3 regions of the Bacillus sp. FSL R7-0646 genome follow, and region 3 is predicted to be linked to each of the others. Evidence: predicted binding sites of a transcription regulator. Region 3 holds the regulator's gene; each other region holds the start of a gene.
What was found. The regulator LexA, encoded in region 3, represses DNA repair genes until DNA is damaged. The targets are predictions, from matches to a motif close to CGAACATATGTTCG.
Positions count from the first base shown of each region.

Region 1: a site for LexA is predicted at 4,686-4,699, ahead of MKY62_RS12545 (YqzH family protein). Genes of this name have one in related genera too.
Region 2: a site for LexA is predicted at 2,919-2,932, ahead of ruvA (Holliday junction branch migration protein RuvA). Genes of this name have one in related genera too.

Region 1 is NZ_CP150217.1:2,427,840-2,433,469, reverse strand. Features, by position in the region: gene MKY62_RS12570 (ATP-binding cassette domain-containing protein) at 1-292, shown strand, start outside; gene MKY62_RS12565 (ABC transporter permease) at 270-1,235, shown strand; gene coaA (type I pantothenate kinase) at 1,496-2,455, shown strand; gene MKY62_RS12555 (VOC family protein) at 2,470-2,853, shown strand; gene MKY62_RS12550 (MFS transporter) at 2,904-4,142, opposite strand; gene MKY62_RS12545 (YqzH family protein) at 4,270-4,482, opposite strand; gene MKY62_RS12540 (UV-damage repair protein uvrX) at 4,755-5,630, shown strand, end outside.
Region 2 is NZ_CP150217.1:2,780,550-2,786,179, forward strand. Features, by position in the region: gene queA (tRNA preQ1(34) S-adenosylmethionine ribosyltransferase-isomerase QueA) at 1-1,000, opposite strand, end outside; gene MKY62_RS14460 (DUF2905 domain-containing protein) at 1,041-1,241, opposite strand; gene ruvB (Holliday junction branch migration DNA helicase RuvB) at 1,234-2,238, opposite strand; gene ruvA (Holliday junction branch migration protein RuvA) at 2,248-2,853, opposite strand; gene MKY62_RS14475 (intercompartmental signaling factor BofC) at 2,976-3,497, opposite strand; gene MKY62_RS14480 (protein kinase family protein) at 3,740-4,390, shown strand; gene MKY62_RS14485 (small acid-soluble spore protein H) at 4,668-4,847, opposite strand; gene MKY62_RS14490 (DinB family protein) at 4,943-5,407, opposite strand; gene MKY62_RS14495 (poly-gamma-glutamate hydrolase family protein) at 5,468-5,630, opposite strand, start outside.
Region 3 is NZ_CP150217.1:1,946,711-1,952,340, forward strand. Features, by position in the region: gene MKY62_RS10005 (hypothetical protein) at 245-385, shown strand; gene MKY62_RS10010 (prohibitin family protein) at 378-1,211, shown strand; gene MKY62_RS10015 (hypothetical protein) at 1,302-2,063, shown strand; gene MKY62_RS10020 (thymidylate synthase) at 2,123-2,962, shown strand; gene MKY62_RS10025 (NucA/NucB deoxyribonuclease domain-containing protein) at 3,321-3,749, shown strand; gene lexA (transcriptional repressor LexA) at 3,945-4,568, opposite strand; gene yneA (cell division suppressor protein YneA) at 4,721-5,032, shown strand; gene MKY62_RS10040 (recombinase family protein) at 5,051-5,630, shown strand, end outside.

The DNA.
Region 1 (5,630 bases), 480 kb from region 3:
ATACGGACAAAAGAAAAAGCTGGCCTTAATGATCGCTGCATTAAACAAACCGTCATTCTTGTTTTTGGATGAGATATCAAACGGGCTTGACTACCGGTCCATGATGGAGCTTCAGGAGCTCATCAATGACTGGTCAAGCAGGATGACGATTGTTGCCGCCGGCCATCAGTTTGAGTTTTATTCTTCAATCGTCGATCAATTATACGTGTTGAAAGACGGTTCAGCTATCCACATAGACAATTTTAAAACGAATGGAGCAGAATTGGGCGATGTCTATAAAGAATATTTATAATATTTTCAAGAAAGAGCTTGCATTTCAATCGTATTCTAAATTGCTCATCATTTTATTGCTTCCTCTATTATTCATTTCATCCGGATACATATATGTTCACTATAAAAATACAATGGACAGCTACCAGCAGTTCAAAAAGACTGAAAATGAATATAAAGAACTCGGCATCGATATTAAGCAGGCGCTGGAGTCGCCCGTCAAGGTGAAGGAAGGTGAGCTGAAAAGCGAGGATGGCGACGGAGAGATCGTCGAAAATATTTTAAGGTTCGACTATGAGAATTTCGTCTTGTCCCTCCATCACCTGGAGCCGAAACAGTCAGTCACTATGACGCTTGAGCTGATGGGCTTCATCATTTTTCCCTTGGCTTTCACGCTGTATGCCATCTATATCTCCTCATACGACATCAGATTCAAGACGATGAAAGTGAAAGCGGTCAGCCATGATTGGAAATCCGTTCTGTTTGCCAAACAGTGTTCGGTTTACATGGTGATGGCTGCCGCCGTGATCGCCGTTGTATGTACGGCATATGTGTCAAGCCTCGTCTTTTATTCCCTTGCTTCAAGGGATATACCGGTCGGCGAGTTCACAATACCCGCTGTTTCAAAAAGCAATATCCTGCTTCAGCTCGCTGTCGTTCTGGCGGTCAGCTTCATCTTTTCGACGATCGGATTTTATTTGGGCGTCCTCTTCAGAAGCTTTATTACGCCTGCTTTGCTTTATGTCGTTTACAGCCTGCTGATCCCTGCTTTGGGCAGGTTCGATTTAAAAAACCTGCTGTCTAATCTCGGGCATGCGGTTTTCAGTTTCAGCGGCGGCTTTAAACTGTTTACACCGGTGAAGGTGGACATGATTCCGGTCATCATCATTTTAGCCGCATCCGTCGGCTTGCTGTCTGCGGTCACTTATTACATGGCGCACAGGCAAAGCAAATATGTCGTTTGAAAAAAGAGTGCGGGCGCCTGCGCTCTTTTTTCTTTTGCAAACGAAGGACACCCGTTGGCTCAGGGTTGACAGGAAGGAGAGCCATTCGCATCCGCCATGCAAGGAAACCGGACCCACCCGTCTCTGGAGGAAGACGGTTTTTTTGATTGAAACGTTGTTCCTCGTAAATATTCGAAAAATTCTATATAATAATAAAGCGGTCTCAGAATTCATGCACTTTTTTAAGTAAACAGCGTTTGAACAGAGGGCAGGTGAGAATAGTGGCGAATCAGGATTTGAATTTGCACACGTTATATACGAGTCATACCCGTGATGCCTGGGCAAATCTCGGCGGGCATATGTCGGTAAAGATGACCGAAGAGGAAGTAAAGAAGCTTGAAGGTTTAAATGACTATCTGTCTTTGGAAGAAGTCGAAACCGTTTATGTTCCGCTGGCGAGGCTGCTTTATTTACACCGGGCAACTCAATATGAACGGAACACCCGGGTAAACGGTTTTTTGAATCATCCTCACGCGGCCAAGATTCCGTTTATCATCGGGATTGCCGGAAGCGTCGCGGTTGGAAAAAGCACGACGGCCCGCATCATTCAGACTGTGCTCTCCCGTTTGCAGGAACGGCTGAAAGTCAGTCTGATCACAACCGACGGTTTTCTTTATCCTAATGCGGTTCTGACAGAAAAGCAGATGATGTCGAGGAAAGGGTTTCCCGAAAGCTATGATGTCAAAGCGCTGCTTGAGTTTTTGAACGATTTAAAATCAGGAAAGGAAATTGTCCACGCACCCGTTTATTCCCATCTAACGTATGACAGATTGGAAGGGGTTTATGAAACGGTAGAACAAGCGGATATCGTGATCATCGAAGGCGTTAATGTGCTGCAGACACCGACGATCGAAGACGACCGTACAAAACCGCGGGTTTTCGTTTCCGATTTTTTTGACTTCTCGATTTATGTGGATGCCGAAGAAGACCTCATTATCAAATGGTATCTTGAACGCTTTCGCATGCTCAGGGAGACGGCTTTTCAAGATCCGAGTTCTTATTTCCATAAATTCAAAGACCTCGCGGACGAAGAAGCGGACCATATGGCAAAGTCAATATGGGAGACCGTCAACCGTCCGAATTTGTATGAGAACATTCTGCCTACAAAATTCCGGTCTGATTTAATCTTGAGAAAAGGCGAAGGCCACAAGGTGGAAGAGATTTTGGTCAGACGGGTATAGAAGAGGAGGCTTGCATGATCCATCATATTGAACTGTACGTTTCAGATTTGGAAGCGTCGAAGCGCTTTTGGGGCTGGTTTCTCGGGGAGCTCGGCTATGAGGTTTTTCAACAATGGGAAGGCGGCATCAGCTGGAAAGCAAACGGCGCCTATCTCGTGCTTGTGCAGGCGAAAGAGCAGTTTATCAAAGCGGGTTATCACAGGTGCCGCGTCGGCTTAAACCATCTTGCTTTTTACGCGGCATCCAAAGAGCAGGTCGACGAAATGACAATGAAACTGAGAGAGCGGGGATGCCGCATTTTATATGAAGACAGACATCCGTTTGCCGGCGGAAACGGGCATTATGCCTTGTATACCGAAGATCCGGACCGCATCAAAGTTGAACTTGCTGCCCCTTGAGGCGGGCGGCAGCCGAAGGCCGGCCTTTGTTCGAGCCGGCCTGTTTTCAATTAATGCTGCATCGTTTTTTTCGAACTTAAATTGACTTTTGCTTCATCCATTTTGAGTTTCCGGTAGGCTGCTACCAGGAAAGGAACGCCGCAAATGGTGGCAGCAGACAGGATTGCAAAAGTGAAAAACGGTTTTTCCGCTCCAAAGGTGTCCAGCAGCATTCCCCCCGCCCAAGGGCCGACCACGCTTCCAAGCTGGGTGAAGCCCATAGCCCCAAAGTAAGTGCCTTTCAGCTCAGGCCGGGCAATCCGGTCGACCAGTAAATCCATCATCGAAAAGAGAAGCACCTCCCCGATCGTAAACACGATAATGATCAAGACAATGGACCATAGATCATGGAAAAAAGAGAGGCTGAACAGGCTTCCACTAATCAGCACATTTCCTGCAATCAGCGATAAAATCGGTGAAAACCGTTTGGCGATATGTACGATCGGGTACTGTACGGCAAGAACGGCCAAGGCATTCAGCGTCAGCATCATGCCGAACACTTTCGTCCCGTCTTCAATGAACGGGCTGGCCGCCATGTATTGTGCAAGCGTCGATGTGAAGTGGGAATATCCGAACAAACAAAGAATCGAACCGATTAGCGTAATCGTAAATACCCGGTCTGTTTTTGTCACCTCCAGCGCGTCCCGCACTTTTATACGCTTATTACGCTCAGCTGCCGGTACGGTGTGGTGTTTAAATTGAATGACCAGCACCGCCGCATAAATAAAATAAATGAAAGCCGCAATGAAAAACGGCAGCGTCGTTTTGGAAGATCCGAGATACAGGCCTAAAAGCGGGCCGAAGACGACGCCGAGGTTGATCGCGGTATAGCGGAGATTAAAGACGAAAAGGCGCGTTTCGGGTTTGGATACGTCTGAAAGCAGCGCTCTTGAAGTCGGTTCAAACAAAGCGCGGCATAATCCGTTTAAGGCATTCATGATAAAGAATGTCCAGACATGATCGGCGAGTGCAAAACCGGCGAACACGAACGTCCAGCCGAAAATCGAGACGAGCATGATGGTTTTCCGGCCGAACCTGTCTGATAAGTACCCGCCATAAAAGCTTGCCGCAATTCCGATCAGAGAGCTCGCTGCAATGACAGCTCCCGCAAAGCCGGAAGAGGCGCCTTTCACTTGTGTCAAATAAATTGCTAAAAAAGGGATGCTCATGGCTGTTCCCATGCGTCCGAAAATGGTTCCGACAATAATGGTCCAGCTGAGCGGGTGGATGTTCTGCCATTTTTGTTTCATGATAAACTCTCCGTTACGTTTTTATTTGTTTATCATACATGAAACAGATGGCGGTGAATAGAGGAATTTCTAAATGCTGGGTGATAAAAGGCTTCCTGTACAAAGGAAGCCGCAAAGAAAAATCGTTTTATGATGAGAACAAGCCTTGATTTGTGACATAATCATAGATGACATCCTCGATATGGGCATGCAGCCCTTCATTCGGCTCCTCGATCCGCCTTTCCTGCAAAGCCAGCTTCAGGATTTCTTTTTCGCCGGGGCTGAGCGGATCGGTTGCAACATTGCGTCCGTACTGCTTCAGCGCCTGTCCGAGCATTTTTTCAATCAGTTTCTCATCCATTTGTCTTCTCCTTTAGGAGCGCTTTTTCTTTTATCTTACTAAGAAAAACTGATGTTCTCAAGAGAGCATTCAATTTGAATCATCAAACTGAATAAGGCGAAATTCCGAACTGGAATGGTCAACCATGTCACCTTCTTTCCAAAGAAGGTGTTTTTTATTGCTTTCCGCCAGGATTTTCTTTGGATAAAATTACGCCTGGAAATCGAACGTATATTCGGAGTATAGTATTCATACACTAATTGTGCGAACATCAGTTCTTCTGGAGGGAGAGTATGGATTACAGTCAATATCCGTCGCGTTCGGTTTTGTGCGTTGATATGCGGAGCTTTTATGCAAGCTGCGCCGCAGTCCTGCTCGGACTTGACCCGATGACTTGCTTCTTGGCGGTTGTCGGAAACACGGAGCGGCAGGGAAGCATCGTTCTCGCTGCTTCTCCGGCTCTGAAAAGAGAGTTCGGCGTTCAAACGGGAACAAGGCTTTATCAGCTGCCGGATGATCCGCGCATCAAGCTGGTCAATCCGAAGATGGGGCTGTTTGTCCGTGTTTCTACAGAGCTCACCCGGCTGTTCTGCCGCTATGTGCCGCCTGATGCCATTCATACGTACAGCGTGGATGAAAGCTTTATTCAGGTGGACGGTGTTGAAAGCATGTGGGGAGACGCCCGAACGATTGCGATGAAAATTCAAGATGATATGGAAAGGGAGTTTGGCCTTCCCTGTGCTGTCGGAATCGGACCGAATCTGCTGATGGCAAAGCTGTGCCTTGACCTTGAAGCGAAAAAATCAGCAGGCGGGGTGGCCGTTTGGGGCTACGAAGACGTGAAAACGAAGCTGTGGCCGCTGTCTCCGCTGCGCCGCATGTGGGGAATCGGCTCCAGGCTGGAAAAGACGTTAAACCGGATGGGGATTTTTACAGTCGGCCAGCTGGCGCACTATGATCTCAGTCGGCTTGAGAAAACATTCGGGGTGATGGGAAACCAGCTCTATTATCACGCTTGGGGCATCGATCTTTCAGCGATTGGAGCGCCGCTCATGGAGGGGCAGGTCAGCTATGGAAAAAGCCAGATTCTGCTTCGCGATTATCCGAATCCGGAGGAAGTCAAGCATGTCATTCTTGAAATGTGTGAGGAAGTGGCCAAAAGGGCGCGC
Region 2 (5,630 bases), 830 kb from region 3:
TGAAGAAGCGGTATTCGTGTTCCACTGCGGTCCGGTAGGCGGAAAGCACATGCTCTCTGCCTGCGAGCGCGCTGACAAGCATAATGAGGGACGATTTCGGAAGATGAAAATTGGTAATCATCCCGTCTATTGCCCGGAATGTGTAGCCGGGATAGATAAAAATCGATGTCCAGCCGCTCGCTTCCCGGAAGCGGCCGTCATGCTCGGAAGCGATTGTCTCAAGCGTTCTCGTCGATGTCGTGCCGACGGAAATGATCCTTCCGCCTTCCTGTCTGACGCGGTTTAACAATGCTGCCGTTTCTTCCGACATTTCATAAAACTCGGCATGCATGTCGTGTTCCTCTACATTTTCCGCACTGACAGGCCGGAATGTCCCAAGACCGACATGAAGGGTGATAAACGCAATATGCACGCCTTTTTCCCTGAGCGCATCGAGAATCTCTTCCGTAAAATGCAGCCCGGCCGTCGGCGCAGCCGCCGATCCTTGTTTCTTTGAGTAAACCGTCTGATAGCGCTCCCTGTCATCGAGCTGTTCTTTAATATAAGGAGGCAGAGGCATTTCACCGAGCGACTCGAGCACCTCGTAAAAAATCCCTTCATAGCGGAATTCAATTTTTCTGCCGCCGTGCTCGAGCTCTTCTGTGCAGACCGCCGTTAGACGGCCGTCACCGAACGAAAGAACAGTTCCGCGCTTGACCCGCTTTGCGGGCTTGACAAGCGTTTCCCAGACGTCCCCTTCCTCCTGTTTTAACAGAAGAACTTCAACCTTTGCTCCCGTCTCTTCCTTGACTCCGTACAAGCGGGCCGGCAGCACCCTCGTATCGTTCAGAACGATGCAATCGCCCGCGTTCAGAAAATCAATCACGTGCTTAAACGTGCTGTGAGTGATCTCCCCTGTTTTTTTATCCAGCACCATCAGCCTGGACGCATCCCGCTCTTTTAAAGGAACCTGTGCGATGAGGCGTTCAGGCAAGTCAAAATCGAATAATTCTACTTTCATCTTTTTTCACCTTACTCTATCTATAGACTTGAATATCGCATCATTTCATTCGTCCGAAGAATGAAAACACGACGGACAGAATGATGCTGATGACAATGCATGTAACAACCGGAAAGAAAAACGTCACGTTTCCCTTTTTCACAAAAATGTCGCCGGGAAGCCTGCCGATGACTTGCATGAATAAACCGATGCCAAAAATGACGGCGCCCAGCACCATTAAAATCTTTGGAAATTCAGTCATGGTTCGGAACCTCCATTTTAAAGTGGCTGTAAACATCAGGGGTTACGATGCGCCCCCGCGGCGTTCTTTGAATAAAACCGATTTGAAGAAGATACGGCTCATACACATCCTCAATCGTGTGAGACTCCTCACCGATAGTAGCCGAAATCGTATCGATGCCGACGGGGCCGCCGCCAAATTTTTCGATCATGCCCATCAAAAGCTTGCGGTCGATATGGTCAAGCCCGAGTTTATCAACCTGGAGGCGTTCAAGCGCATCAACCGCCACTTCCTCTGTGATGGAGCTGTTTCCAAGCACCTGGGCAAAATCCCTGACCCTCCTTAAAAGCCTGTTGGCAATCCGCGGCGTCCCTCTTGACCGTCTCGCGATTTCGAGAGCCGAGAGCGAATCGATGTCGACTTCAAACAGCTCTGCCGTTCTGATCACGATCTCTGAAAGCTCATCACGCGTGTAATACTCAAGCCTCGACAGAACGCCGAACCTGTCCCTGAGAGGCGCGGTTAAAAGCCCAACCCTTGTGGTCGCGCCGACGAGGGTAAAAGGAGGAAGATCGAGCCTCACAGAACGTGCCGACGGTCCTTTGCCGATCACGATATCAAGGCAGAAATCTTCCATCGCAGGATACAGCACCTCTTCGATCGAACGGTGCAGGCGGTGGATCTCGTCTATAAATAAAACGTCACCTGGCTCCAGAGCCGTTAATATCGCCGCCAAATCGCCGGGGCGCTCGATCGCCGGACCTGACGTCGTTCTGAGATTGACTCCCATTTCGTTGGCGATGATCGCGGCGAGCGTCGTTTTTCCCAATCCCGGCGGCCCGTACAATAAGACATGGTCAAGGGTTTCCTCCCGCATTTTCGCAGCTTCGATGAAAACCTTGAGGTTATCTTTCACTTTTTCCTGGCCGATATACTGAGCAAGTCTTTGCGGACGCAGACTTTGCTCAATCGCTGATTCATGGTTGTCTAGTTCACTTGATACAAGCCGCTCATCCATGATATCACCTTACTTTAACAATTTTTGCAATGCTTTTTTAACGTATTGATCTGTCGAAAGCGCCTCTTCCTTTTTCAAATGAGGCTGGACTTTTTTAATTTCCCGATCGGAATAGCCGAGCGCCCTCAATGCTTCAAGCGCTTCCTCAAGAGCCGTTGCCGCTTCATGAATTTGCTCCCGCTCTTCATGGTTAAACAGATCGGCAGCGATTTCAGGAACGGCATCCGCAAGCTTCCCTTTCAGGTCAAGGATGATCTGCCTTGCCGTTTTTTTGCCTACGCCGGGAAATTTGACGAGAAATGCTTCGTCCTCATTCTCGATCGCTTCAATCACCGCTCCCGGATCGCCGGAAGCGAGGATCGCAAGCGCTCCTTTTGGGCCGATCCCCGTAACATTCAGCATTTTCGTAAACAGCATTTTTTCTTCCCTTGTCGAAAAGCCGTACAGCGCATTCGTGTCTTCTCTTACATAATGGTATGTATAGATTGTTTCTTTGCTGTTTTTCTTATAAATAAACGGATTTGGCGTGAAGATCTGATAGCCGATCCCGCCGTTTTCAATGACAATATATTGGGGCGATACATAATCAATCGTCCCTTTTACGAATTCGATCAACGTTCATTCACCTCTTTGACTGCTCTTCATTGTAACACAAAACAGGCAAAGCTAGAATGAAAAAGTTAACATATGTTCGCTAAAAAAGCTTCTGTCTGCAGCTGAAAAAAGACATAACAGCGTCATGTCTTCATATCTTCTACATGATGTTGGCTTCCGGATGATTTTACGGCTTCAATGACATGTTCAAATTCCTTTTTCGTGCGGTATGGTATCCCTTTGCGCAGATCATCCGCCATCCGGCTTTCCAGCCGCTTTATATCAATCTGAAAAAACGATTGAATGGGTTCTGATAAGATGCCCGGGCGACCGTGAAAAGTCGAAATCACGCCATCTTCAGTCACTCCGATATAACCGTTTGTTTTGCTGAGGGGAGAAATGTCGTCCACCTGTTTGCGAAACAGAATAAACCCCTTTTTCTGATCGATGAGCTGCCACCCTTTATAAGCAGCTTTAAAGTCTTCCAGTGTGCGAGCGGCCTCTACTTTATTCTCAATTCCAACGTCTCCGTCCAGATAAACCTTTTCAAGCTGGATTTGAACTTTAGCCGGCTTTTCGGCCAAGGCCTCCAGGTGAAAGCTGAGCGCGGCCAGCAGACTTCCAATAAGCAATAAACCGATTTTGAACTTGCTTCGGCTGTACATCAATATCACCTTCTTTTTTGCCTTAACGATCATATCCTTAGTTTGACCAACGCTTTTAAAAATTAATCTAAAAAAGCAAGCGATCTCTTTTTAGATGACAACCGGTTTACGAATGTTACATTTTCAAACCAATATGAAGAACTCAAAAGCATTTAAGGTGCAAAACAGCCCATTCTCATGTATAAACAACATTATAGAGAGTTTTTCGTTTGACCAGCCCTTAAAAAGAAGGTGAGCTCAGCGTGAAAAAGGCGCATACCTATGCAGAAGCCGTAAAGTATGATACGAAAAAAAAGTTCAACAAGCTTATCCAAAAACCCGATGACTTGGAATTGATCGGGAAAGGCAGGAGCGCATACGTTTTTAAGCTGACTGAAGAGGGCGGCAGGGAAATGGCTCTTAAAGTCTTTTTTCCCGAATTTAAGAACATCGCCGCAAGGGAAGCGGAGATTTACAAAAAGCTTTCTGATTCGAATTATTATCCTGATATATATGAAACAGGGCCATCATATATTTTAATGGAGTATATTAAAGGATATACTTTTTATGAGTGTTTAAACAAAGGCATTCGGATCGATGATGACATGATCTGCGAGGTCGACCGCGCATTGAACGATGCGAGGCGGAAAGGATTGAATCCATCCGATATCCACCTCCGAAACCTGATACTGACGCCGTCTGGAACAATCAAAGTCATCGATGTCGCCAGATTTTTGCAGACGAAAGAATGCAGGCAGTGGGATGACTTAAAAACAGCCTATCAAACCCTTTACAAAAAAAGCCGTTTCCCGCAGAGGCTTCCTAAGATGTGGATGGAATTGATCGCTTATCTTTATAAAAAAAGCTGGCTTCAAAAACAATGGGCCTCCAGAAAAAACAAATTTCACCCGTAATCTGAAACTTATAGGAAGCATGCTCGTATATGAAATAACCCCATTACCGTCAAGAAAGGAGAAACATTCGTTGAAGAAAAAAAATAAACGTAATGATGACAAATGGGATTATCTTTATCTCGTCGATTTGCTTGAGCCATTGTTTTATGTGCTGAGGCTGGCAGTAAGAGGACTTGCGAAAATTATAAATTAAACACTCGGTCTTTCGGGTGTTTTTTTGATGGCTGTGTGGCAGGCAAATCCAAAACAAAACCCCTTCCTCAGAAGGGGTTTCTTTTTAATGTTCTTTCAAATTTGCGAGCGGCACTTCCTGCTCGTTCTCCGGCTGGCCGAGCGGAAAGATTCTTGCGGTTTCATTTTGTTCGTCGACACGCTGAATATAAATCGGCCTGCCGTTATAAGTAACATCAACCATATCGGGTGATTCGACGATTTCCTGGGCACGCTGCGTATTCACCTGACACCCTCCTTTAGCTTTTACTCATAATGTGTACTCCCGGGTGCTTTCGTATTCCTTTTTAACCGGTTTTCTTTCAAGGAGGGCTCTCAGGATCAATGAATCTTTACATACAAAGGCAGATCCGTGTGTCCCATTTCACGGACATAAACAAACAGATTGCCTTTGTGGTGTATTTCGTGTCCGATCGCGAGCTGCAGCAGCTGTTCGCCGGCTACTTTTCGTCCGAAGACGCCGGTCAAATCGACTTCACGATCCAATTCTTCATCCGTAAAGGATTCAAGCAGCGTTTTTGTTTTTTCTGTATACGTTTTGGCAAGCTCGCTCAAGCTTGTCCCTGTTTCTTCGGGCTTCTTTTTAAAAGGCTCTCCGTTCCCTTCCTTTGCCGCCGAAGCAAAGGTATAGAAAGATTGCAGCATATGCGTGACAAGTTCCTTTGCTGGCATCGACGTTTCAGTCGGTTTGTAATCGAGATGTTTTTCATCAATTTTTTGAATGAGTTCTTCTGTCACAAGGCGGTGGGACATAAATTCCTGAACGATGCGGTCTTTCCGTTCCATTCTTTTATTCCTCCTTCATGTTTTAGCAGTTCATACACAGAATAACATGAGTTTCCATTTTCAGCATCTGTCCTGCAGCACCTTGCGGACCGCCTTGACATATTTTCGGAATGTTCTCGTTTTTGTCTCTTCCCTCTCTTTATAGGAAAAGTCTTCGAAAAACTCTTTCCTCTGAGCCGTGCTGATTTCAAGCTGCACGCTCATTCCTGTCTGGCTTTCATTA
Region 3 (5,630 bases):
TCTTCATTTGACTGCGAACACGCCATAATTGCGCGGCATAAGGAATAAGATATCCAACATATCCTATAACGATGCCCGTGCAGGAGGAATCCGTCTTTTAAGTTGATGATTTCACAATGATAAAATTTTTTTCTATTAAATTTTAAAAAAATGAAACTTTAAGTTCATATGAACGTAAACATAAGTGAAATGATTTTATTTAGTCATACGATCAATCAACAAATGCAAAAGGGGTGAAACAAAAGTGAAAGTCATGATTGGTTCGATCATATTGCTGCTCATTATAGGGTTTGGCGTATGGCTTATGTTGAGCCCGCTTTTTAAAAAAGTCGGAAGCGGGGCGACCAAAATAAAGAAAACGCTGGAGGACGACAAAGATGAATGAAAAACAACCAAAGAAAAATAAAAACAAAACGCTGCTCGGCGGAATCATTGTCGCTGCCGCTTTAATTATTGGAGGATTCACGGCCTCCCTGTTCATCGAGAAAATCCCGAACGGATATGTCGGCGTCGTTTATTCCCCGAATGGCGGGGTAAAATCGGAAACGCTGGATCAAGGCTGGCATTTAGTCGGGCTGTTTGACAAAGTCACAAGATATCCGGTACGGATGCAGACTGTAAACAATCAGGATATTCAAGTGGCTACTTCCGACGGCAAAAACATCTCAATGGACATTGCCTACAACTATGTCGTTCAGCCTGATAAAGTCGTAGAATTGTTTAATAAATTCGGAGCGGTCGATATTGAATCAATCGAAAACAGCTACTTGAAAACAAGGCTGTGGGACGCTGCGAGAAAGTCGATTTCCAAATATTCCGTCATTGATACATACGGACAAAAATCATCTGATGCCGCTGCAGAAATTCAAAAAACATTTGCAGATGATATGAAGGGGCTCGGCTTTGTCATTGACGATTTAACACTCGGCGTGCCGAAGCCTGATAAAGCGACTCAGGAAGCGATTGACGCGCGCGTGAAGTCTTCGCAGGAACTGGAAAGAACACAGACGGAGCTGAAGATCGCCGAAGCGGAAGCGAAAAAGAAAAAGATCGAAGCCCAAGGTATTGCCGAGTACAACGAAATTATTAAAAAGTCGATGTCGGATGAAATGATCAAGTATCAATGGATCCAAAAATGGGACGGAAAAATGCCTAAAGCGACCGGATCGAATTCCCTGATCCAGATTCCAACCGATGAGAAAGGAAAATAAAACGAAAAAAATCCCTTGCCAAGGGATTTTTTTCGTCTCGGGCGCACGTATATAATGGTGTTAACAATCGTTTCTGAGACAGGGGGTAAGATGTTGTTTGCTCCGGAAGCCATTCTCCGTACGTGGAGAAAATTTGACTCTTTTCCGATGGAAACGCTGACAAAAGCATGGTTTTATCATCAGGCAGGAGATGGGAGACAGCGGGAAGTATCGATGATGAAGGAGCACTATCAAGAGTACGGGATTGCCGGCAATTGTTTTGACCTTTCGATTTGGCTGCTGGATGAGTTCACAAAAGACGGAGTGGAAGCTTTTCCAATCGGCCGTTCGTTCAAAACGGAACGCGCGCATGCCGCAGTCATCGCCCTTGATGAAAGAGGCCGGCGCTTTTTGTGTGATCTGGGAGACCAATGGCTGCATCCGATTCTGATCGATTGCGAATCTGAAGATTATACCAATGAAAAGCTGGGCGGTTTTTTCCCTGCCGCACAAGTTCAAGTCATGCCGACAGCCGGCGGAGTTGAGGTCCTTTACCATCGGCCGAACGGAAAGGTGTCGACTCAAGTCTACAATACAGACCCTGTTGACATGTCCGTTTTTTTAAAGGCGGCTGAATACTCGCAGGCGGCATTGAAGCCTGCGCCTTTACTGGAATGCAGAATTCCGTTTCAGCATGAAATCGCCCATTGGGAATTCAGCGGCTGGGACATATATCTTAGTACGAGCAAAGGATTATACAGAGAAGCGAAGCCGGACACAATCGAAGGATGGACTGAAAAAATCCACGATATCTCAGGATACGATAAAAATGTTCTCAAGAAAGCATTGGAGATTTATCAAACCCGCGCGTGATCTTAAACCTTGAAAAAAACTCATTTTATACATATCATGTGGAAAGAGGAGAGGATAAGATGAGCCATTATGACCAGCAATACAATGCAATCATACAAAAAATTATTGAATCAGGGATCTCCGATGAAGAATATCAGGTTCGGACGAAGTGGGATTCAGACGGAACGCCGGCTCATACGCTGAGCATCATGAGCGAAAAAATGCGGTTTGACAATTCAGAAGTGCCGATTTTGACGACGAAGAAGGTGGCGTGGAAAACGGCCATTAAAGAGCTGCTTTGGATTTGGCAGCTGAAATCCAATGATGTTCAAGTTCTGAATGATATGGGGGTTCATATTTGGGATCAATGGCGTCTTGAAGACGGCACAATCGGAGCAGCGTACGGCTATCAATTAGGGAAGAAAAACAGAACGGTTAACGGCCAGAAAGTCGATCAAGTGGATTATTTGCTTCATCAGTTAAAGCATAACCCTTCTTCACGCAGGCATTTGACCATGCTGTGGAATCCCGATGATTTGGATGGCATGGCTTTGACGCCCTGCGTCTATGAGACGCAATGGTATGTGAAAGAAGGAAAGCTCTCTTTAGAAGTAAGAGCGAGAAGCAACGACATGGCGCTTGGCAACCCGTTCAATGTGTTTCAATATAATGTCTTGCAGCGCATGATCGCGCAAGTCCTCGGTTATGAGCTGGGCGAATACATCTTCAACATCGGTGACTGCCACATCTATACCCGTCACATCGACAATTTAAACATTCAGATGAAACGCGAGCAGTATGAAGCGCCAAAGCTATGGATCAACCCGGATATCAAAAATTTTTATGACTTTACAATCGATGATTTTAAATTAATCGACTATAAGCACGGCGACAAGCTGACATTTGAAGTTGCCGTATGAACAGGCGGATTTCCCGCCTGTTTTTTTGTACAGTGATGAAAAACGGCCTTGGAGGATGATTCAAGAAGATACAGACATATAATACGGCAAGACAGGCACAAGGGCTGTCGATATGGAGCTGTTTGCGGGAATTCATTAAAACACGCGGCTGAAGTTATGTTTTTACCAACGATATCAACGGTTCATGTTCTGATGCAAAAGCGATGACGTGCAGCATCTTAAAAAATAACGTCATAGAAGAATAAACGTTCATTTACACAATCTAAACGTCTTTTTCACAAAGAACCCGAAAAGCAAAAACAATTCTCTCTTAATCTGTTAGTAACACCAGCATATACAAGAGGAGGTTGTTTTTGTCATGATCAAAAAATGGGCGGTTCATCTGCTGTTTTCCGCATTGGTACTGCTTGGGCTTTCGGGAGGCGCCGCATATTCTCCTCAGCATGCCGAAGGTGCTGCAAGGTATGACGACATATTGTATTTTCCGGCATCACGCTATCCCGAAACCGGCGCTCATATCAGCGACGCAATCAAAGCGGGGCATTCAGATGTCTGCACGATTGAAAGATCGGGAGCGGATAAGCGCCGCCAGGAATCACTGAAGGGGATTCCGACTAAGCCGGGCTTTGACCGTGACGAATGGCCGATGGCCATGTGTGAAGAAGGGGGCAAAGGAGCGTCTGTCAGATATGTCAGCTCATCGGATAACCGCGGAGCCGGCTCCTGGGTCGGGAACAGGCTGAGCGGTTTCGCCGACGGGACGAGAATTTTGTTTATCGTTCAATAAAAGGCGAAAAACAAATATCTTTCCTTTGGGAAACATTTTTGTTGACAGGAAAATCGTTGTGGGGGATAATGGTAATGTAAGCATATTATCATTCCCTCTGTTTCAGGTTCGCATCCTTCATTGCCGAATGGATGTGAGCCTGTTTTTTCGTGCAAAAAAACCGCCGACCGGCGGTTTTGCTGATGAGTCCGTGTTTTAATGAACAGTGCGGAAAACGCCGATGACTTTTCCGAGAATCGTCACATTCTGAAGGATGATCGGCTCCATCGTCGGGTTTTCCGGCTGAAGGCGGATATGGGTTTCCTCCTTGAAAAACCGCTTAACAGTCGCTTCGTCGTCTTCGGTCATCGCAACGACGATATCCCCGTTGTTTGCGGTGTTCTGCTGCTTGACAATCACATAATCTTGATCAAGAATTCCGGCATCGATCATGCTTTCTCCCATGATCTCCAGCATGAAGACGTGCTCATCCGGCGGCGCCAGGCGTTCGGGAAGCGGAAAGTATTCCTCGATGTTTTCGACTGCGGTAATCGGTGTACCGGCGGTCACCTTTCCGATGACCGGGACATTGACAACCTGGTTTTTCGGAATATGAATTTCCTCCTCTGTATCGAGAATTTCGATCGCTCTCGGCTTCGTCGGATCCCTTCTGATCAATCCCTTCGTTTCAAGCCTTGCCAAGTGGCCGTGTACCGTTGAACTTGACGCCAGGCCGACCGCTTCTCCGATCTCCCTGACGGAAGGCGGATAGCCTTTGCGCTTCACTTCTTCTTTAATGAAACGCAAAATATCAAGTTGTCTTTTTGATAGCTTCGTCATTTTTTGCACCTCAAAACGTCGATTTTAGCTAGATTATAGCATGTTTTTCCTCTGAGTACAAACATAGGTTCGAAAAAAACGATTGACAGAAACATTTGTTCGTATGTATACTGAAGTCACAAAAACCGAACAAACATTCTGGGGTGATGGATATGAAAAAAGAATCATTGATTTTTGTCAGTCTGTTTACTGCTATGATCAGCTGCTGTATTCTGTTTGTGTCTTTTGCCGGTAAGATCGAAGAAAGAAAGCAATATGTTAAAATAGAAGTGCAAGAAGGCGATACATTGTGGGAGCTGGCCGACCGGATCAAAGGCGGAAAAACCGCTGACAAACACAAATTCATCGAATGGGTCGCCGATAAAAACAATCTGCCGACCTCTGTCATTAAACCGGGAGATGTCTTGATCCTGCCGGTAGCCAAACAGCACTCCGATCAATATCAGCTTGCAGTTGTAGAATAAGAGATTGAGGGGATTTCCATGAATGCGATTATTTACACCAGGGTAAGCACTGCGAAGGAGCAGCAGGAAACCTCATTAAAGCGGCAGGAGGAAGAGCTTAAGTCGCTTGCCGCCGAACACGGGATGAACGTCGTGAGCGTCATTTCCGAACAGGCGAGCGGATATGAAATGGACCGCGACGGCGTCTTCGATCTGCTCGAGGAAATCAAAACATCAGACATCGACGCGGTTTTAATACAGGATGATACGCGGCTTGGAAGAGGGAATGCCAAAATTGCCCTTCTTCACTGTTTATATAAAGAAGGCGTTCAAATCTACACGCTGGCTCACCGCGGAAAGCTCGAGCTTTCCGAAGCGGACTCGATGGTTTTGGAGATTGTCGGCATTGTCGAGGAATACCAGCGGAAAATACATAACCTGAAAATTAAGCGGGGAATGAAGAAGGCGGTCGAAAACGGCTACCGCCCGGAGAGGAACCTAAAACACCGCAATGAAGGCGGCGGGAGAGAGCGAATCGAAGCGCCTCTTTCAGAAATCGTCAGGCTCAGGGAGAACAAGCTGACGTTTGCGGAGATTGCAGCCGTGTTGAGAGGCTTCG